One region of the Glycomyces sp. NPDC021274 genome, then DNA from elsewhere that is predicted to be linked to it. Evidence: predicted binding sites of a transcription regulator. Region 1 holds the regulator's gene; each other region holds the start of a gene.

What was found. Region 1 encodes HrcA, which represses chaperone genes, less so after heat shock. Its sites were predicted from a motif close to CTTAGCACTCNCNNNNNGNGAGTGCTAAG; they were not measured.
Positions count from the first base shown of each region.
Region 2: groES (co-chaperone GroES) is a predicted target of HrcA. The motif match lies at 3,879-3,907, and genes of this name have one in related genera.
Region 3: AB0I03_RS19855 (FmdB family zinc ribbon protein) is a predicted target of HrcA. The motif match lies at 3,630-3,658, and genes of this name have one in related genera.
Region 4: groL (chaperonin GroEL) is a predicted target of HrcA. The motif match lies at 1,921-1,949, and genes of this name have one in related genera.

Region 1 is NZ_JBFADC010000015.1:60,752-66,155, forward strand. It holds gene AB0I03_RS24115 (histidine triad nucleotide-binding protein) at 1-346, opposite strand, end outside; gene AB0I03_RS24120 (16S rRNA (uracil(1498)-N(3))-methyltransferase) at 361-1,086, opposite strand; gene AB0I03_RS24125 (hypothetical protein) at 1,131-1,610, opposite strand; gene dnaJ (molecular chaperone DnaJ) at 1,841-2,974, opposite strand; gene hrcA (heat-inducible transcriptional repressor HrcA) at 2,990-4,003, opposite strand; gene AB0I03_RS24140 (CapA family protein) at 4,149-5,273, opposite strand.
Region 2 is NZ_JBFADC010000009.1:185,341-190,744, forward strand. It holds gene AB0I03_RS19750 (ABC-ATPase domain-containing protein) at 1-1,429, shown strand, start outside; gene groL (chaperonin GroEL) at 1,722-3,356, opposite strand; gene groES (co-chaperone GroES) at 3,446-3,745, opposite strand; gene AB0I03_RS19765 (class I SAM-dependent methyltransferase) at 3,974-5,128, shown strand; gene AB0I03_RS19770 (HigA family addiction module antitoxin) at 5,125-5,404, opposite strand, start outside.
Region 3 is NZ_JBFADC010000009.1:199,389-204,792, forward strand. It holds gene AB0I03_RS19840 (UTP--glucose-1-phosphate uridylyltransferase) at 1-598, opposite strand, end outside; gene AB0I03_RS19845 (diguanylate cyclase) at 739-2,781, opposite strand; gene AB0I03_RS19850 (5-formyltetrahydrofolate cyclo-ligase) at 2,940-3,542, shown strand; gene AB0I03_RS19855 (FmdB family zinc ribbon protein) at 3,698-4,021, shown strand; gene AB0I03_RS19860 (transglycosylase domain-containing protein) at 4,095-5,404, opposite strand, start outside.
Region 4 is NZ_JBFADC010000005.1:244,830-250,233, forward strand. It holds gene AB0I03_RS14155 (oligopeptide:H+ symporter) at 1-670, opposite strand, end outside; gene AB0I03_RS14160 (hypothetical protein) at 847-1,821, shown strand; gene groL (chaperonin GroEL) at 2,091-3,716, shown strand; gene AB0I03_RS14170 (right-handed parallel beta-helix repeat-containing protein) at 4,135-5,404, shown strand, end outside.

The DNA.
Region 1 (5,404 bases):
AAAGCATCCGTCCGAGCGGTTTTCCGCCCGCGACGTGGAAGTGGACGTGGAAGACGTCCTGGCCGCCGTCCGACCCGGTGTTGGCGAACAGGCGCCAGCCGGACTCGGCGACGCCCTCAGCGGAGGCGACCTCGGCGGACGCCTGCAGCACCTCGCCGGCGAGCGCCGGGTCGGCGGCCGCGAGCTCGGCGACGTTCGCGTAGTGGTCCTTCGGGATGACGAGCACGTGCGTGGGCGCCTTCGGGTACAGGTCCCGGAAGGCGAGCACGCGGTCGGTCTCGAGGACTTTCGTGGACGGGATGTCCCCGGCCACGATCTTGCAGAAGATGCAGTCGGCGTCGGTCATGGTGGGCATCCTAGTCACCAGCGGCCGAGGCGGGCCTGGAGCACCGCGAGTGCGGCGGGGCCGGCGGTGGAGGTGCGCAGGACGGTGTCGCCGAGGCGGATCGGCTCGCCGAACTCCTTGAGGGCGGCCAGTTCGTCGGGGCTGATGGAGCCTTCGGGGCCGATGACGACCGCGATCTCTCCGGCCTCGGGGAGCGCGACCTGCGAGAGCGGCAGGTCGGCCTCCTCGTGGAGGACGAGGACCCGGCTCGCGCTGCGCAGGCGCGCGAGGAGCTGCTTGGTGGTGTGGAGCTCGGCGACGTGCGCGAGGTGGGGGCGGCGGGCCTGCTTGGAGGCTTCGCGGGCGGTCGCGGTCCACTTCGCGCGGGCCTTGTCGCCGCGCGGGCCCTTCCACTGGACGATGGAGCGCGAGGCGGCCCACGGGATGACCTCGTCGACGCCGATCTCGGTGAGCATCTGGACGGCGCGTTCGCCGCGGTCGCCTTTGGGCAGGGCCTGGACGACGGTGAGCTTCGGGTCGGGGGCCGGGACGGTGCGGCGTTCGAGGATGTCGACGCGGAGGGACCCGCGTTCGGCGTGCGTGACGCGCGCGGAGGCGACCTGGCCGCCGCCGTCGGTGAGCAGCAGCGTCTCTCCGGGTTGGAGGCGCTGCACGTCGGCGGCGTGGTGCCCTTCGGGGCCGTCGAGCACGAAGCCGCCGGTGGCGGGGACGGCGTCGACGAGGAAGACCGGGTCGCTCACGTGGCTCCTTCGCGGGTCGGTGACCGGGACAGCTTAGTCCGGGGTCAGCCGATGAAGTCGACGGCGCGTTCCCATCGGAGGCGGCCGGTGATGTCGGCGTAGAGGCCCCGGTCGGCGATGCGGCCGAACGAGTGCGCGAGGCGGGTCTTGGGGAGGTGGTACGGGACGAGGTCGACGTAGCCGTCCCGGTCGGCGTCCGGGTTCCAGCGGTCGGCGGGCACGTGGACGCGCCATTCGGCTTCGCGGGGCGGCTTGGTGGTGCATTTGAGGACCCAGTAGCCGCGGCCGGAGTAGCCGATGACGAGGCAGGGGCGCTGCTTGGAGCGGTGGGGCTCGTCTTCGAAGGGCACGTCGGTCATCCAGCGTTCGCCGACCTGCGGGCCGCCCGCGGGCGCTGAGGCGTTGATGCGGGGTCGGCGCGGGCCGCGCCGAGAGCGGCGCCGCAGGGTGATGACGAGGACGAGGAGACCCGCGGCCAGCAGGAGGGCGAGGGCCAGGAGGGCGCCGGGGTTGAGGCTGATCACGGGCCGGAGTGTAGCGGGCCCGCCTCCCCGGCGCTTGGAGCGCGGTGGGGAGGCGGGCCCGGAAGGCGTGAACTGTGCGGGTGCGGCGCCGTTCGGCTACGCCGCTACGCGTGACCATTACTGCGCATCCGGTCCAACGGATCCCACTACGCGTGACCATTACTGCGCTTCCCGTTCAATGGATCCCGCTACGCGTGACCATTACTGCGCTTCCCGTTCAATGGATCCCGCTACGCGTGACCATTGAATGCGTCACGCATACGGCTAAAAAACCCGCTGCCGCCTTTGACCTCTTTGATCTCCTCGTCGCGGAGGCTGGCGAGCTTCTTGAGGAGTTCTTCCTGCTCGGCGTCGATCTTGGTGGGGGTGCGGACGTCGAGTTCGACGTAGAGGTCGCCGCGGGTGCCGCCGCCGCGCAGGCGCGGGACGCCGTGGCCGCGGACCTTCTTGATCGTGCCGGGCTGCGTGCCGGGGACGACCTCGACCTCGACCTGGTCGTCGAGGGTGTGGATGTTGAGCTTGGTGCCAAGGGCGGCCTGCGTCATGGGGACGCGGACGCGGCAGCGCAGGTCCGAGCCTTCGCGGGTGAAGACCTCGTGGGGCTTCTCGTGAACCTCGACGTAGAGGTCGCCGGCGGGGCCGCCGCCGGGGCCGACCTCGCCTTCGCCGGAGAGGCGGATGCGCATGCCGTCCTCGACGCCGGCCGGGACCTTCACGGTGATGCGCCGGCGCGAGCGGACGCGGCCTTCGCCGCCGCACTTGCGGCACGGGTCGGCGATGATCGAGCCGTAGCCCGAGCAGGCCGAGCAGGGGCGCGCGGTGCGCACCTGGCCGAGGATGGTCCGCTGCACGACCTGGACCTCGCCGGCGCCGCTGCAGGTCGTGCACGTCTGCGGTTCGGCGTCGCCTTCGGTGCAGGAGCCGCTGCAGGCGTCGCAGAGGATCGCGGTGTCCACGGTGAGGGTCGACTCGGTGCCGAACGCGACCTCTTCGAGATCGAGGTCGAGGCGCAGCAGCGCGTCGTTGCCCGGCCGGGTGCGCGAACGCGGCCCGCGGCGGCCGAAGCCGCCCATGGAGCCGCCGAAGAAGGCGTCCATGATGTCCTCGAAGCCCATGAACGGGGCGCCGGAGCCGCCGCCTCCGGTGCGGGAGAACGGGTCCCCGCCGGCGTCGACGATCGCGCGCTTCTGCGGGTCCATGAGGACCTCGAAGGCGGCGTTGATCTCCTGAAGGCGCTCTTGCGCATCCGGCTCGTCGCTGACGTCGGGGTGGTACTTGCGCGCCAGCTTCCGGTACGCCTTCTTGAGTTCGTCGTCGGTGGCGTTCCGGTCGACGCCGAGAATGCCGTAGTAGTCCTTAGCCACGTGCGCTCTGTCCTGTCAGCGGTTCTGTTCCAAAATCTCGGACACGTACCGGGCGACGGCGCGGACGGCCGCGATCGTGCCCGGGTAGTCCATGCGGGTGGGTCCGAGGACGCCCATGTGGCCGACCACCGAACCCGGTCCGTATCCGGCGGTGACCACGGTGGTCTCGCGGAAGTCGTCGATCTCGTTCTCGTCGCCGATGCGCACCGTCAGGAGCGCGTTGGAGTCGGCGCGGCCCAGCAGCTGCATGAGCACGACCTCCTCTTCGAGCGCTTCGAGGATGGGGCGCATCGACCCGGCGAAGAAGTTGCCGCGGGTGAGGTTCGCCGCGCCGGCGACGGCGACGCGTTCCTCGGTGCGCGCGACCACGGTCTCTTTGAGGACCCGCGCCAGTTCGGCGGCGGTGTCGCGCAGTTCGGGGCGGACCTGGCCGGCGAGGTCCGCGGTGAGGCGCGGCACGTCGGCCAGGGCCTTGCCTTGGAGCTGCTCGTTGGCGAAGCGGCGCAGTTCGAGGATCTCGCTCTCGCCGAGTTCGGCGGGCATCTCGACGTAGCGCTGCTCGACGCGGCCGGTGTCGGTGATCATGACGACCATGAGCCGGGTCGGGGTGAGCGAGACGAGTTCGAGGTGGCGCACCGAGGAGCGGTTGAGGCTCGGGTACTGGACGACCGCGACCTGGTGGGTGAGCTGGGCGAGCAGGCGCACGGTGCGGGTCACGACGTCGTCGAGGTCGATGGCCTCGGAGAGGAAGCGGTGCACGGCGCGGCGCTCGGCGGCCGAGAGCGGCTTGATCTTGCCGAGGCGGTCGACGAAGAGGCGGTAGCCCTTGGCGGTGGGGATGCGCCCGGCGGAGGTGTGGGGCTGCTGGATGTACCCGGCCTCTTCGAGGTAGGCCATGTCGTTGCGCACGGTCGCGGCCGAGACGCCGAGGGCGTGGCGCTGGGAGACGGCCTTGGAGCCGACGGGTTCCTGGGTGGCCACGTAGTCCTCGACGATGGCGCGCAGCACTTCGAGTTTGCGATCGTCCATCGCCGCCACGTCCCCTCTGCCTTGAAAACCTGTGTCTTGGAACCGTTCTGGGTCTTGCGTCAGTTGCCGCGGACCGAACCGGGGTTCAGTCTGCCGGACTCAAGTCTGGCACTCCCGGACCGGGAGTGCCAGTCTACGTGTGCGGTCAGGCCGAGGGGAGCACGAGCGCGCCGTCGTCTGCGACGGTGGCCGCGGCGTCCCCGAAGTCCTCGGCGAGTTCGTTGAGGTCCTCGAACGCGCCGTTGTCGGCGTCCAGCTGGGGGTACCCGTCGTCGTCCATGCGGGTCGCGGTCACCTTGGCGGCAACGATCGTGCCGTCCTCGCGCATGGTGACGGAGAGCACGGCCGAGCGGCCGAGGGGGCCCTCGGTGGCGAACAGGTTCTGGCCGCCGCCGAAGTTGCCCAGCGAGTAGCAGATGAGCTTGCCGTTGTAGACCTCCATGCCGCGCAGGACGTGGGGGCCGTGGCCGACGACGAGGTCGGCGCCGTTGTCGATGCAGGTGTGCGCGAAGGCGCGGGTGTCGCCGCGGTCCTCGCCGAGGTAGGTCTCCACGCCTTCGGGCACGTGCCGGTGGTCGGTGCCCTCCGCGCCGAGGTGGGCGGTGGCGATGACGATGTCGGCCTGCTCCTTGGCGGAGGCGACGAGTGCGGCGACGGCGTCGAGGTCGCGGTTGTCGGTGTAGAACGTGTACGGCGCGAAGCCGACGAGGCCGACGGTGAGGCCGCTCTCGGTCTCGACCAGGCACACCTCGTCCTTGATGCCGCAGACCTCCATGCCGGCCTCGCGGATGGCGTCCTGGGTCTCGGTGGCGCCGTCGGGTCCGGCGTCCCAGCCGTGGTTGTTGGCCTGGTTGAGGACGTCGAAGCCGGCGTCGGCGAAGACCTGGGCGTACTCGGCGGGGAGGCGGAAGTAGGTGCACTCGCCGCCGCCGCACTTGTCGAACTCGAGGGTGGAGAGGGCGCCTTCGAGGTTGGCGATCACGACGTCGCCGGTGAGGGCGGCGGTGACGCCTGCGAAGAAGCTCGCGCCCTCATCGGAGGCCATCTGGTTCGGGTAGGAGCCGGGCATGGTGTCGCCGACGTGCGTGATGGTGATCTCGCGGGGCTCGGGCGAGGGGGACTCGGAGGTGGGCGCCTCCTCGGCGGCCTGGCCGCCTTCGTCCTCGACCGGGGGCGGTTCCTCTTCGCTGCAGGCGGCGACGGCCGCGAGTCCCGCGGCGGAGGCGACGAGCAGGCTTCTGCGGCCGAGATTGGGCGTTGCAGTGCGCATGGGTGGCGGACTCCGGGTGGTTCGTATGGGGGTCCGTGCGCGGACATCGCCTGGGGGGCGCCGCGGCCTCGAGGGGAGGACGCGCGGGGCGGCACGGTAGGCGAATACGGTTCGCCTTCACGAATCTAACG
Region 2 (5,404 bases), on a different contig from region 1:
GGCCAAGCGGCTGCGGAGGGCTTGCACGACAAGGGACCTGCGGATCGACGGGGGCGGGCAGGAGATCCTGCGGCGGGCCTCGTGCACCGTGGGCGCGGACGGGTCGGTGGTGTTCCGGCTCGGCGCGCAGTTCCCCGGGCACGGGCGGCGGATCGCGGGCCGGCAGGCCGCGCGGCTGCTGTGCGAGGTCCTGCCTGACGCGGCCGACGAGGCGCTCTCGGTGAGCGAAGCGGACGTGCTGGTGTGGACGCGCCACGCCGACGACGTGAAGGCCCTCAGGGAGGCCGTGGCGGCCTCGGGACTGGTGGCGTTCGTGGCGGACGGGTCTATGCTCGCCCGGCGCTCGGGTGTGGACGACAGGCCGCTGGAAGCGGGGGTGCCGTTCGCGAGCCCGGAGTCGATGGCGGTCGAGTTCGAGCTGCCGCACGCGGGGGTCGTGCGCGGCATGGGGATCGGTCCGGGAGTGACGCTGATCGTCGGCGGCGGGTTCCACGGCAAGTCGACCCTGCTGCGGGCCTTGGAGTCCGGGGTGTGGGACCACATTCCGGGCGACGGGCGGGAGTTCGTGGTCGCGGACCGGTCGGCGGTGAAGATCCGGGCCGAGGACGGGCGCGCGGTGACGGGCGTCGACGTGCACGCGTTCGTCGACCATTTGCCGAGCGGGGACGACACGAGGCATTTCACGACCGAGAACGCGTCGGGGTCGACCTCGCAGGCGGCCGCGATCGTGGAGGCGCTCGAGGCGGGCGCGAAGGCGCTGCTGATCGACGAGGACACGGCCGCGACGAACCTGATGATCCGTGACGCGCGGATGCAGGAGCTCGTGGCGAAGGACCGCGAACCGCTCACGCCGCTGGTGGACCTCGTGCGGTCGATGGCCGACGAGCACGCGGTGGCGACGATCCTCGTCATGGGCGGCTCGGGCGACTACATGGACGTCGCCGATCGGGTGATCCTCATGGACGCGTACCGGCCGGAGGACGTGACGGAGCGGGCGAAGGCCCTGGCGGCCAAGCCGACCGGGCGGCGGGTCGAGGCCGAGGGGTTCCGGATGCCGCGGGCGCGGGTGATCGACCCGCAGTCGGTGTCGTCCGAGTCGCGCGGGAAGCAGAAGATCAAGGCCGGAGGCACGGACGGGCTGCGGTTCGGCGAGTCCGATGTGGACGTGCGCTCGGTGGAGCAGATCACCGACCCGGCGATGACGACCGGGATCGGCCTGGCGATCGAGGCGGCCGTGCAGCAGGGCTGGATTGACGGCGAGGCCACGATGGCGGCGGCTTTGGATCGCCTGGACGAGGCGTTGGACGCCGGCGGCGCGGCGGAGCTGCTGCGGATCCGCGACATCGACGTGGCGGTGCCGCGGCGGTACGAGGTGGCCGCGACGCTCAACCGGATGCGGGAGCTGCGGGTGCGCCAGAGCGGCGAATGACTTGCGGCGCAATCGCATCGAGGCGTACGGCGGGCCTTGTTCGAGGCTGGGGCGAACCACCCGATTGCAGGTATAAAAGTGCCTTCGCGGCTCCGATCCCCAAAGGCCGCGAAGGCACTTGAACTCTATCGGTTTCCCGACAGTTGTGCGACTAACTGTCGGGATGTTGACACTTGGGGTTCCGACCCCCCGATCGACCTGCGGCTAAACCAGCGACCCGGAGACGGAGCAAGGCCGCCGACTTCGTCGGCGGCCTTGCTGTCGTGCGGTACCCGTGGGGGATCGGCCCTCGCTAGTGCGAGTGGCTGTGCCCGCCGTGGGAGTGCGAGTGGCCGTGACCGGCCTCCTCTTCCTCTTCGGGCTTGTCGACGATCGTGACCTCGGTCGTCAGCAGCATGCCGACGATCGAACCGGCGTTGAGCAGCGCGTTGCGGGTGACCTTCACCGGGTCGATGATCCCGGCCGCGACCAGGTCCTCGTACTCGCCGGTGGCGGCGTTCCAGCCCTCGCGCCAGCCCTTGCCGTCGACGCCGTTCACGATCACGTCGCCGGACTCGCCGGCGTTGATCGCGATGCGGCGCAGCGGCTCGGACAGCGACTCGGCGACGATCTTGAGGCCCACGCGGGCCTCCGGGTCGTCCAGCTCGATCTTCTCGAGGATCGCGATCGCGTGCACCAGGGCCGCGCCGCCGCCGGCGACGATGCCCTCCTCGACCGCGGCCTTGGTCGCGTTGACCGCGTCCTCGATGCGGTGCTTGCGCTCCTTCAGCTCGACCTCGGTGGCCGCGCCGACCTGGATCACGGCCACGCCGCCCGAGAGCTTCGCGAGGCGCTCTTCGAGCTTCTCGCGGTCCCAGGACGACTCGGTCGTGGAGGCCTGCTGCTTGATCTGCGCGATGCGGGCGTCGACCGTCTCCCGCTCCCCGGCGCCGTCCACGATCGTGGTGGCGTCCTTGGAGACGGTGACGCGGCGGGCCCGGCCCAAGTGCGACAGGTCGGCGGCCTTGAGCTCGAGACCCACCTCGGAAGAGATGACCTCGGCGCCCGTGAGGGCCGCGATGTCGCCCAGGATCGCCTTGCGGCGGTCGCCGAAGGCCGGAGCCTTGACGGCGCACACGCGCAGCGTGCCGCGCAGGGCGTTCACCGTCAGGGTCGCGAGGGCCTGGCCCTCGACGTCCTCGGCGATGATCAGCAGCGGCTTCGAGGTCTCGACGACCCGCTCCAGCACCGGCAGCAGCTCCTCGATGGAGCCGACCTTGGAGTTGGTGATGAGGATGTAGGGGTCCTCGAAGACCGTCTGGCGCGAGTCCTGGTCGGTGATGAAGTTCGGCGAGATGAAGCCCTTGTCGAACTGCATGCCCTCGGTCACCTCGAGCACGGTCTCCAGGCTGGAGCCGTCCTCGACGGAGATGACGCCTTCGGCGCCGACCGCGTCCATCGCCTTCGCGATGAGCTCGCCGATCTCCGGGTCCTGCGCCGAGACCGCCGCGACCTGCGCGATGTTCTCGTGGCTGGAGATCTCGATGGCTTGGCGGAGCAGCTCCTCGGACACGGCGTTCGCCGCGGCCTCGATGCCCTTGCGGATCGCGATCGGGTTCGCCCCGGCCGTGACCGCCTTGATGCCCGCGCGGGACATCTTCTGCGCCAGCACGGTCGCAGTGGTGGTGCCGTCGCCCGCGACGTCGTTCGTCTTGGTCGCGACCTCCTTCACCAGCTGCGCGCCGAGGTTGGCGTACGGGTCGGCGAGCTCGATCTCCTTGGCGATGGTCACGCCGTCGTTGGTGATCAGCGGCGCACCGAAGGAGCGCTGGAGGACGACGTTGCGGCCTTTCGGGCCGAGCGTGACCTTGACGGTGTCGGCGAGCTGGTCGATACCGCTCAGCAGGTTGTGCCTCGCGTCCTCGGCGAAGTTGAGAATCTTCGGCATGGGTGTTGTCCCTTCCTAATGCACGAAAGGGCCCTCAGCTGTGCGCACTTGCGAATCGCAAGCATCGCCGCTGCGGGCCCCCAGGCGTGCTAGTTCTCGACGACCGCGAGGACGTCGCGCGAGGACAGGACGAGGTATTCCTCGCCGTTGTACTTGACCTCGGTCCCGCCGTACTTGGAGTAGATGACCACGTCGCCGACCTTCACGTCGATCGGGAGGCGGTTGCCCTTGTCGTCGAAGGCGCCCGGGCCCACGGCCAGAACGGTGCCCTCCTGGGGCTTCTCCTTGGCGGTGTCGGGAATGACCAGACCAGAGGCGGTGGTGGTCTCGGCCTCGTTCGCCTGGACCACGATGCGGTCGCCCAGCGGCTTGATGGCAGCCTTGCTCACTTGGTTTCTCCAAACCTGCGTGTTCAATACGGATGTACGCCACGACGGCGCGGGTCTCGTCGTCGCGGGTGCCGAGGCACCGGCCCGTGGCTGTTGGCACTCTCGAGGCGAGAGTGCCAAGCCGATCATAGCGCTTAGCAATCTCGGTCTGCGAGTGCTAAGGCGTAAGTTAGTTCGCCCAGGTGGGGACCGTCAACACCGGGTCTCCAACGTCATACCATGAGGCACGTGGACACCAGCCTGCTCGCCGCCCTCAAGGCCCGCCCTGAACTCCAGACGCAAGCGGCCGAAGCCCTGCGCAGCGACGGCGACCGGGCACCGCTGACCTTGCGAAAGGCCGGCGTCGAACCCGACCTCGCGGCGGCGGCCCTGACGCTCGCGGAGCTCCGGGAGAAGGCCCGAAGAAAATTCGGCGAACGCGCGGCGAACCTCTACTTCACGCGGGCCGGCCTGGAGCAGGCCACCCGCTGGGTCGTCGCGGAGCGGCGGGCGGCGCGGTTCGCGCGCCACGCGGAGGCCGTGACGGACCTGTGCTGCGGGCTCGGGACGGAGGCACTGGCGTTCGCGGAGGCGGGCCTGCGGGTCGAGGCCGTGGACTTGAGCGAGGCGACGGCTGAGTATGCGAGGGCGAACGCGGGGGCCGCGGGTCTGGCCGTCACGATCGAGGTCGGCGACGCGCTGAGCACTCCCCTGCTGGAGTCGACATTCGCAGACCCCGCACGCCGGTCCGGGGCCGGACGGCACTTCAACCCGGCCGAGTACTCGCCGCCGCTGAATGAGCTGCTGGCCCGCATGTCGAAGACCAGGTTCGCCGCGCTGAAGCTCGGCCCGGGCATCAGCCACGAGTGGATTCCCGAAGGGGCCGAGGCGGAATGGGTCTCGGTGGACCGGGACGTGGTCGAGGCCTGCCTGTGGCTGGGCGAGGCGGCCGAGGTGCCGCGCAGAGCGAGTTTGTGCAAGGCGGGCGAGTGGCACGAGCTGACGGGCAGCGGTCAAGTGCAGGCACCGGTGGGCGAGGTCGCGGCGTACCTGTACGAGCCTGACGGCGCGGTGATCCGGGCGGGACTGGTCGCCGAATTGGCGGAGCAGTTGGAAGCCCACACGGCGAACGAGACCATCGCGTACCTGTACAGCGATCGGCTTGTCGAAACCCCGTTCGCGAGGGCCTGGAAGGTGGAGGAGGTCTGGCCCCTCCACCCCAAGAAGCTCAAGGCGCTGCTGGCGGAGCGCGGCATCGGCCGCCTGACGATCAAGCAAAGAGGAACAGGAATCGACCCGGCCGCCCTGCGAAAGCAGCTAAAGCTCAAGGGCGGCAACGAAGCGACGCTGGTGCTCACGCGGCTAGGCAACGCCCATGCGGCAATCCTCTGCGCAGAGGTCTAGGCGGCAGCGAACGGCTTGATCTGGCGAAGGTCGTTGCCGAGCCGTTCGCGCTCGACCTCAAGGTCGTAGCGGTTCTGAAGGTTCATCCAGAACCGGTCGGAGGTGCCGAAGTACCGCGCGAGCCGCAAGGCGGTGCCAGGAGTGATACTCCGTTTGCCGTGCACGATCTCGTTGATCCGCCGAGGCGAGACCCCAATCTCCTTAGCGAGGCGGTACTGCGAGACGCGAAGCGGCTCCAGGAACTCCTCAGCAAGGATCTCTCCCGGGTGAATCGGC
Region 3 (5,404 bases), on a different contig from region 1:
CGATGGCGGGCTTCTCGACGAGGCCGGTCACTTCGACGACGTCCTCGGCGTCGGTGGCCCGGACGGCGGCGACGCCGTAGCGGGAGACCTGGTCGTCGGGGACCTCGATGAGGGCGAGGACGATGCCGCCGGTCTCGGCCTGGAGGTCGATCATGCGCGGGAGGAGCTTGTCGTCGAGGTGGCACCACTCGTCGCCGAGCAGGACCGCGAAGGGCTCGTCGCCGACGTGCCCGGCGGCGCGGCCGACGGCGTGGCCGAGGCCCTTGGCGCCGCCTTGGCGGATGGCGGTCATCTCGGCGATGCTCTCGGGGGCCTTCACCTTGGCGAGCATGGCGTCCTTGCCCTTGGCCTTGAGGGCGTTGTCGAGGTCGGCGCGGGCGTCGAAGTAGTCGATCATCGCGTCCTTGCCGGGGGCGGTGACGAGGGTGACGTCATCGGCGCCGGCGGCGGCGGCTTCCTCCACGATGTACTGGAGGACGGGCTTGTCGACGATCGGCAGGAGTTCCTTGGGGATGGCCTTGGTGACCGGCAGGAAGCGGGTGGCGAAGCCGGCCGCGGGAATGACGGCTTTCGTGGCGCGGGGCGCGGTTGCTGACATACCGCGAGGGTAGCGTGCACACGCTGCGTCGGCGGTCAGCCACCCTGCCGAACACCGGGTGAACGTTCATGTCGGGTGGTCCGGGACCGGGCGTGGGGCCATTGGGCTGCCAGGGGCGATGCCTCCGCCTGCCGGACGGTTCAGACCGCGACCCTCCAGGTGTCGCGGCCCGCGGCCTTGGCCGCGTAGAGGGCTTCGTCGGCGGCCGCGAGGATGCCGGTGGCCGTCTCGGCGTGGTCGCCGAGGACGGCGATGCCGATGGAGACGGTGATGTTGAGTTCGCGCCCGCCGGAGGCGTCGTTGACCTTGAACTTGCGGGCGTTGACGGCCTTGCCGAGGCGCTCGGCGACGACCGAGGCGCCGCCCGCGTCGGTCTCGGGCAGCAGGACCATGAACTCCTCGCCGCCGTGGCGGAACGCGAGGTCCACTTCGCGGATCTGGCCGGTGATGCGGCGCGCGAGCTCGACGAGGACCTGGTCGCCGACGGGGTGGCCGTAGGTGTCATTGACGTCCTTGAAGCGGTCGAGGTCGATCGCCAGGAGCGCGGAGGGCCGCTGGTAGCGGCGGGACCGCTCGGCCTCCCGGCGCAGCGAGGTCTGCATGAACCGGTAGTTCCACAGGCCCGTGAGCGGGTCGGTGAGGCTCAGGCGCTCGGCGTGGCGGTGCAGGAGGACGTTCTCGACCGCGACCGATGCCTGCCCGGCGAAGGTCCGCAGCGTGTCCACGTCGCCCGGTTCGAATTCGTCCCCGGCGATCCGGTTGTAGAGGACGAGCACGCCGAGGACGCCCGCGTCGGTGCGCGGTGCGCCGCCGAACTCGCCTTCGCCGCCGCGGGCGTGTTCGACCGGTCGACCCCGGCGCGCCTGGTCGACGCCCGCCTCGTGGTCCACAGGATGGCGTCCACTGCTCAGCTCGGGATCAACGGGCTGGCGCCCGCTGAACGGCACCGCGACGATCGTGTGGGCGTCCGGTTCGGTCGCGGCGCGGTGGCGGCCCTCGAAGCGGCCGTCGACGATCCGGCCGTGGGCGGGCACGCCGCCCGCGGCGATCGCGCCGATGATCCCTTCGCCGATGCGGATGCTCGCGGGCTCGGTGATGCCGAGGTCGCCTTCGCCGGCGCGTTCGCGGAGCTGGTCGGCGTCGTCCACGTCGACCAGCATGATGACCCCGGCCTCGGCCCCGGCCGTGACCATCGCCGTGTCGAGGATGACCTCCAGGATGCGGTCGAGGTCGAGGGTCGCGGTGAGGGTCTGGCCGAGGCGGCCGAGCTGGCCGCGCATCTGGTCGCGGGAGGCGGTGAGGGCGTTGACGTACGACTGGGTCTGGGCGGTCATGCGGTTGAACGCGAACGCGAGCTGCGCGACCTCGTCGCGCCCGTGCACCGGGACGCGCACGTTGAGGTCGCCTTGGGCGACCCGCTCGGCGGCGGCCGAGAGCTCCGCGAGCGGCCTCGTGGTCGAGCGGGCGAGCCACGCGGCGAGGCCGACCGCGCAGAACGCCGAGGCGGTGACCATCGCGGCGAGAGTCCAGTACATCGGGGTGACGTCAGTGGCCACGGTGCCGATGCTCAAGGGCAGGAACGAGTCCGTGAAGTCCCAGCGCCCCGCGTCGGCGCTGCCGACCGAGAGCGGAGTGGTCCGGGAGTCCTGGAGGATGAGGTCGGCGTCCGCGACGCGGGCGAGGCGGGCCAGGAACGTCTGGTCGACCTCGCGGAACGCGGTGAACACCGACGTGGAGCCGTCGGCGTTCTGGACCTCGGCCTGCGCGCCGAGCGCCACGATCGGGCCCGCCCCGGCGTAGGCGACCGCCTCGCCGCAGTCGACCCACGAGCCGTCCGGGGCCTCCGCGCCGATGTCGGTGCCCGGGCTGGTGCCGACCGACGCGAGGCTCGAGAAGACCACGCCGTCGACCACCGCCCGGTCGACGAGGAGTTGCGCCATTTCGACCGCGTTCTCCTGATCGCCGTTACGGTAGTTCAATGCCACCGCCGCCGCCGAAGCCTGGATGCGTTCGCAGATGGTGCCGAGGGTCGAGTCGACCATCGTCACCGCCGAGTTCGCCAGGGCCTCCCCGCGGGAGTCCGCTAGATGGGACATGACGGCAGCGACGAAGACGGCCCCCACCAGGACCGGCCCGAGCACGACGACGAGGAACGCCGTGGTGAGCCGTGAGCGCAGCGACACCGAATCCCCCTCAAGTTCACTACTTAGAAGACTACCTAGAGCTACCGACTCGACACGACGCGGCAAGGCTATGTAAACGGGACTAACCGAAAGGGTGAGTGGAGATCTCCGTTCAGGGGAATCCTCCCAGGTACCGGCGACAGAAGGGAAGGAACGGCATGCAAGAGGCGAAGAGCGCCGCACGTCGGCAGCTGCTCGAGGCGCGGAACGCGATGCCCGGGGAGCAGCGCGGATACGCCGATCTGGCCACATGGAAGGCCTTGCGGGACTTCCTGATCGAAGTCGTGGACGAAGGCGCCGTCGTGGCGGCGTACCGGCCGTTCGGCTCGGAACCGGGCGCGGTGCTCGAACCCGAACTGCCCGAACGCCTCGCGGTCGTCTACAAGGTCCTCGAACCGGTGCTCCTGCCGGACAAGGATCTCGCCTGGCGCGAGGCCGGAGGCCCTGGGGGCCAAGGGGAACCGGACGCGAACTCGGAAGGCGGGGACGGCCCGAACCCGGGCGGGGCGGTGCTCGGACCGGAGGCGGTCCAGCAGGCCGCGGCGGTCATCGTGCCCGCCGTCGCCGTCTCAGATGATGGGATGCGGCTCGGCCGGGGCGGCGGTTCATACGATCGTGCGCTGGCCCGGGTCGGCCCGGACGTGCCCGTGGTGGCGCTCCTGCGCGACGGCGAGTTCGGCTTCATGGTCCCCGCCGAGCCGCACGACCGGCCGGTGACGGGCGTGGTCACCCCGGCGCGGGGGTTCATCTCGCTGAGATAGGCCGCACACCTCGGGCCGCGGCCGGGCCGGTCCACCGCCCGCACGCTTGCCGGCGCTCCTGTGACCTGTCAGGTCGCACGGGATGGGATTAGCACTCTTCGGCGTTGACTGCTAATGTCGATCGGGATCTGTGTTGAGTGCTGGAGGTCTAGGACGTGCCTGTCTACGAATACCGCTGCAAGGAGTGCGGTTACGAGTTCGACAAACACCAGTCGTTCTCCGAAGCGCGCCTCAGCGACTGCCCGAGCTGCGAAGCCAAGGGCGCGCTGCGCAAAGTCTTCGGGAACGTCGGCGTCACCTTCAAGGGCAGCGGTTTCTACCGCACCGACTCCAGGTCGAGCGACTCCAGCTCCCTGAGCTCGAACGGCTCCAAGAACGGCGCGAAGCCCAGCGAGGGCAAGTCGGAGGCGAAGTCCGAGCCCAAGGCCGCCGCCTCCACCGCCAAGTCGGAGTCCAAGAGCGCCGCCAAGGCCGCCTGAGCGGCGCACAGCTGCAACTTCCACCGGTGCCCGGTCGCGTGACGCGGCCGGGCACCGGCGTGCTCACCGCGTGCTAGTCGCCTTCCCCGAACTGCGAGGACGCCGTCGTCTCCTCGTTCGCTGAGTGCTCATCGGTGGTGGACTCGGTCGTCGGGGCCTCCGGTTCAGTCTGCTCGTCGAGCCCGGGCTCCTCGTAGGTCACCGCTTCTTCTGCCATCTCGTCGGCCTGCCACTCCGCTTCCCGCCGGGACTCCGCATCGGCGATCTCCCCTTCGGGAGGCCCGCGGTACTCGTCGGAGCGGCCGTCCATCACCTGCCACCAGATGCCCTCGGCGATCGTGCCCTCGTGCGAGCTGCCGTCGCCCTCCTTCGTCTCGTCCCCGGCCCAGACCGCGAGCGCGAGGCCCGGCGCGAAGCCGGTGTGCCAGGTGGCGGAGGCGTTCACGCCGACCCCGTACCCGCCGCGCTCGGCGCCGTTCAGGTACAGCGGGAGCTGGGCCTCGGAGGCTGCCGCCGGGTCGATCTCGGCGTCGACGGCGGCCGGTTCGACCTCGTAGAGCCCGCCTTCGGGGCCGCTGACGGTCTCCACGAAGTAGGGCTCGGCGACCTCGCCGCCGCTGTAGACCGCCGCGTGCATCACGGCCGCGTCGAGTGTCGTGATCGGGTACGCGCCGATGCCGATGTCCGGATGGACGCCGGTGGCCTGCGCGGGGTCGATCTCGGCGGCCACGCCGTGCTCGTCGAGGTCGTGCGGGTCCCACATGCGGTCGATGCCGAGCGACGCGGCGGTCCGCGCGATGGCGTCGCCGCCGAGCTCCTCGGCGACCTCGTAGACGGGGGTGTCGAGCTTCTGGGTGACGGCGTCCGTCAGGCTGACCTCGTGGTCCTGTGCCCCACCGATGTTCACCAGGTCCATCGGCTCGCCCTCGTCGTCGAGGTAGGTCTCGAACTGCCGGGGCGAGGAGCCGTCGAGTACGGGCGACCAGGCGTCGATGCCCGCGTCGACCGCGGCGGCGTGGACGACGGTGTTGAAGGCGGTGCCGGGCCGGTGGCCGACGTCGGCGGCGAGGTCGAGGCCCGCGCCGTTCTCGCCGCCGTAGTAGGCGAGGACCCGGCCGGTGCCCGGCTCGACGGCGGTGAGCGCGGCGGCCATGTTCTCGTCCGCGGCGGTGACCTCGCGGATGCCGGTCTGCTCGACGGCGAGCTCCTGGAGTTCGGCGTCGATGGTGGTGACGATGTCGAAGCCGCCGCGCAGTACCTCGTCGGTGCCGATCCCGGCGTCGGCGAGCTCCCGGAGCACGAAGCCGTTGGTGATGAATCCTTCCGGGCCGAGCCCTTCGGGGTCGTTCGTCGGGTCGAGGGTCTCGGGGAGGTCGACGATGG
Region 4 (5,404 bases), on a different contig from region 1:
CGGCTTCGCTGAGGGGGCGCGCCGGGCCGATGCCGGCGTTCGTCAGGCGCGGCCAGCCGCGCACGTACCAGAGGAGGCCGAGGGCCATGCCGACCGCGGCGGCGCCGAAGCCGAGGTGCCACCGGTCGTCCCCGGCCAGGTACGGCGTGATGAGGATGCCGAGGAACGCGCCGAGGTTGATGCCCATGTAGAACACGGAGAACCCGGCGTCGCGGCGGGCGTCGGTGTCGTCGTCGTAGAGCTTGCCGACCATCACGGAGATGTTCGGTTTGAGCAGGCCCGAGCCGGCCACGACCAGGAACAGGCCGAAGAACACCATGGCGGGGCTCTTGATCGGGATCGCCATGGAGAGGTGGCCGGCCATGATGACGATGCCGCCGATGAGGACGGCGCGGCGGGGCCCGAGGATGCGGTCGGCGAGCCAGCCGCCGGGCAGCGCCGTCAGGTACACGAGCCCGGAGTAGAGCGAGGCGATCGGGACGGCGACGGTGTCGGCGAGGCCGAGGCCGTTCTGCGCGACGTCCGCGACGAGGAACGTGAGGAGGATGCCCTGCAGGCCGTAGAAGCTGAACCGCTCCCACATCTCGGTGCCGAAGAGGACGGCCAGGCCGCGGGGGTGCCCGAAGAATGTCTTCTCGCGGCCGACGGGACGCATCTCGCGGTGGGACATCGGCGCTCCCGGTGTGCTCGGCGGCTGCTGCAACCGGCGCGACGTGCGCCGATACCTGCGTACGGTAGTGGTTCGGGGGCGGCCGGGCAGGGGAATGCGCGAACGTGTCATCCCCGAACGGATGCGTTGCAGCCGTTTGTCTGATATGCACGGTTGCTTGGTTTACGATCCGGCGTATGAGCGACGATCCTTACTGGAACTCCGGGCGGACCGGCGAACCGTCGGGCCGCTTCTCCGGCGGCGACCCCCTGGTGACCGACACCTTCGAAGGCTGGTGGCACGCGTCGATGGACGTCGTGCAGCGCTCCTGGCGCACGGTCGGCCTCATCCTCCTCATCGGGGTCGTCCTGCCGCGCTGGGTCCTCGGCGCGTTCAACAACACCGTGCGCACCCCCGACATCGACGTGAACCAGACCGACTGGGGCACCATCGTCCGCGAGTACAGCCCCGGCGTCGCCGTCGGCGTCATCGGCGCGATCCTCTCCCTCGCCGTCCTCTACGTCTCCGGCTCGGCCGCCCTCGCCGCCGTGCGCACCGCCGCCGCCGAAGCGGCCGGCGGCTTCCTCGCCCTCGGCGAGGCGTTCTCGTTCGGGTTCAAACGCGGCGGCCGGTTCTTCCTGTGGCTCCTGCTCGCCTGGGTCACCATCGCCGTCGGCCTCGTCCTCTGCGTCCTGCCCGGCCTGTGGGCGATCTTCGCGCTCAGCCTCATGGCCCCCGCCGCCGTCTTCGAGGCCCGCCGCAGCCCCTACGCCCGCTCGATCCAGTTGACGCACTCGGCGTTCTGGCTCGCCTTGGGCCGCATCGTCATCGTGGTGCTCGTCGCCGTCGCCGCGAACCTCATCATCTCGCTCGTCGGCCTGCTCCTGGCCGGCGTGTGGCACGCGGTCTTCGCGTCCTGGCTCGCCACCGTCCTCACCGTCCTCACCGAGGCGGTCATGGCGCTGCTCCTGCTCGTGCCGATGATCTGGATCCTCGCCGCGTCCCTGTGCACGTACGCATGGCTGCGCGGACGCGCCGAATCCGTCTCGGCCACCTCGCTCTCCGCGGAGGCCGCGGGCGTCGCCGTCGACCCGGCCGCCCCCGGCGAGCCGGGCCACCCGACGCCGCCACCGAGCCCCGAGTCACCGAACCCCCCGCCGCCGCATCCGTAGACCGCACCAGCGAGGCCCGGGCCCCAGCCCGGGCCTCCTTGCATCTACGGCTCGCAAGCGTCGCCGAGGCTGCTTTTCACCACTTGTTTCACGCCCCGGATTGGCACTCTCAAGGCGAGAGTGCTATACCTGGAGCTGGCACTCGCAGCTGGCGAGTGCTAAGAACGCTAAGAAACGCGATGAGGTGGTCGAGCCTTCACCGGCTCACCGTCGCGGGGATGCCGCCTCACCGTCGACCACGAACGTTATCCGAAAGGAAGCCATCGACCATGGCGAAGATGATCGCATTCGACGAGGAGGCTCGCCGCGGGCTCGAGCGAGGCATGAACACCCTCGCTGAAGCCGTCAAGGTGACCCTCGGCCCGAAGGGCCGCAACGTGGTGCTCGACAAGAAGTGGGGCGCCCCCACGATCACCAACGACGGCGTGTCCGTCGCCAAGGAGATCGAGCTCGAAGACCCGTACGAGCGCATCGGCGCCGAACTGGTCAAGGAAGTCGCCAAGAAGACCGACGACGTCGCGGGCGACGGCACCACCACCGCCACCGTGCTGGCCCAGGCCCTCGTCAAGGAAGGCCTCCGCGCGGTCGCCGCCGGCGCCAACCCGATCGCCATCAAGAAGGGCATCGAGAAGGCCGTCGCCGCCGTCGTCGAGCACCTCCAGTCCACCTCCACCGAGGTCGAGACCGAGGAGCAGATCGCCAGCACCGCTTCCATCTCCGCCGGCGACGTCACCGTCGGCGCCATCATCGCCGAGGCGATGGAGAAGGTCGGCAAGGAAGGCGTCATCACCGTCGAGGAGTCGAACACCTTCGGCCTCGACCTCGAGCTCACCGAGGGCATGCGCTTCGACAAGGGCTACCTGTCCGGTTACTTCGTGACCGACCAGGACCGCATGGAGGCCGTGCTCGAGGACCCGTACATCCTCGTCGCCAACCAGAAGATCTCCGCGGTCAAGGACCTGCTCCCGACCCTGGAGAAGGTCACCCAGACCGGCAAGCCGCTCCTGATCATCGCCGAGGACGTGGACGGCGAAGCCCTCCCGACCCTCGTCGTGAACAAGATCCGCGGCATCTTCAAGTCGGCCGCCGTCAAGGCCCCCGGCTTCGGCGACCGCCGCAAGGCCATGCTCGGCGACATCGCCATCCTCACCGGCGGTCAGGTCATCTCCGAGGAGATCGGCCTCAAGCTGGAGAACACCGACCTGTCCCTGCTGGGCCAGGCCCGCAAGGTCGTCATCACCAAGGACGACACCATCATCGTCGACGGTGGCGGCGAGGAAGAGGCGATCCAGGGCCGGATCAACCAGATCCGCGCCGAGATCGACAACTCCGACTCCGACTACGACCGCGAGAAGCTGCAGGAGCGCCTGGCGCGCCTCGCCGGCGGCGTCGCCGTCATCAAGGTCGGCGCGGCCACCGAGGTCGAGCTCAAGGAGCGCAAGCACCGCGTCGAAGACGCCGTGCGCAACGCCAAGGCTGCCGTCGAAGAGGGCATCCTCGCCGGCGGCGGCACCGCGCTGGCCCAGGCCGGCGCGATCGCCTTCGACAAGATCGAGGCCGAGGGCGACGAGGCGACCGGTGTCGAGATCGTGCGCCGCTCGCTCGGTGCGCCGCTGCGCGCCATCGCCGAGAACGCCGGCCTCGAGGGCGGCGTCGTGGTGGAGAAGGTCCGCAACCTGCCCACCGGTCACGGCCTGAACGCCGCGACCGGCGAGTACGTGGACATGCTTGCCGCGGGCATCCCCGACCCGACCAAGGTCACCCGCTCGGCGCTGCAGAACGCCGCGTCGATCGCCGCGCTGTTCCTCACCACCGAGGCCGTCGTCGCCGACGCCCCGGAGAAGGAATCCGCCGGCGGCGCGCCCGACATGGGCGGCATGGGCGGCATGATGTAAGCAGCCCTTCGGGTTTGCTTGCTCAGGCCGACTGAGTACTGCAAGGGAGGACCGCTCACTGTATTGTGAGTGGTTCTCCCTTTCTCTGTACTGGCTGCCAGTGCAGACGGCGTAGTCCGCTGCGCAAGCGCGGCATACCGCCCCTTCCAAGGACGGTATGCCGCGTCCTTGCCCGCGTCATGTGCCCTTGCGGCGGGATGCCGCGTCCTTCCTGCCGCCGCCACTCTTTCGGGTGACAGATGTCCTTACGACGGTAAGAACAGCGGTTTTCTGTCGGACCCCGGCGGAACACTTGAATCGGGGTCGCCCCCCTGGGAGGGCGGGGGACTGCCCGGGTATCGCGGCAGGGGCCGGACCGCATGCGCGCCAGCGCATTCCGCCCCTTCACATCGAGTGCCGCTCGCGTTACCCTGAGCCCGTGCCCCCCGCGCCCCGCCCCCAGCACCGCCTCGCGAAGGCCGTCTTCGCCGTGATCGCCCTGGGCGTGCTCGCCTTGAGCTGCAGCGCAGGCGGCATGGCGGCCGATGTCCGCACCACCGGCATCGACGCGGAACGGTCGCCCGACGACACCGCGCCGCCCGCATACCGCGAGGACGGGCCCGTGCTCCTCGTCTGCACCGACGACGCCGAGGACTTCGCCGAACGCAACGACGACGTCGACATCGGCCGCATCGAGAACGAACGCCTCTACGAGGACTGCCTCGCGAGCGGCCACCGCGAACTCGCCTCCGCCGTCGCCGCGGCCGAACCAGGCTCCCGCATCCTCGTCCTCCCCGGCCACTACGACCTCGCCGAGACGCTGCTCCTCGAAGGCACCGCCGACCTCCAGATCGAAGGCCTGGGCGACGGCCCCGAAGCCGTACTCCTCTCCGGCGGCTTCCAACTGGACACGGTCCTCGAAGCCCGGGACGCCACCGGCCTGTACCTCAGGAACCTGACCCTCGGTCAGGCCCGCGAAACCGGCCTCCTGCTCGACGGTGTCGAAAGCGCCACCGTCGAATCCGTCACCGCCGTCCAGAGCGGCGGCCACGGCCTGCATGTCATCCGCTCCCGCGCCGTCGCCCTCACCGACTGCCGCGCTGCAGCCGCCGACGACGCCGGGATCGCCATCGAGACCGCAACGGCGACCGTCGAAGCCTGCGAGGCCACCGGCAGCCTCACCGGGCTGCTCGTCTCCGGCAGCGGCGCGGTCGTGGTCGACGGGAACCGCCTGCACGGCAACACCACCGGCCTCGCCGTCACCGATACGGGACCGGTCCCCGACGTCACGGTCTCTGAAAACCTCGTGTACGGCAACAACACCGGCCACTACGCGCATCTCGGCACGCCCGCCTGCGCCGCCGACCTCGCCGACCGCGACTGGACCGCAGGGACCGTCTGCCCGGAGCGCACCGTCCCGCGCGGTGTCGGCGTCCTCGTCGCCGACGCCGCCCGCGTCCACGTCACCGGCAACCGCATCTGGAACCAGGACACCGCCGCCATCGCCGCGTGGGGCACCCCCGGTGTCCACGGCGTCGCCGGAGACGCGAACACCTTCGCCGGCAACACCTTCGGCGTCCGCGAGGACGGCCAGCGCGAACGCAACCGCCTCGACCTGTGGTGGGACGGCGTCGGCGCCGGGAACTGCTTCGACCAGCCGAACGCCTTCCGGACACTCCCGGCCGTGCTGCCGCCCTGCGACACCGAGT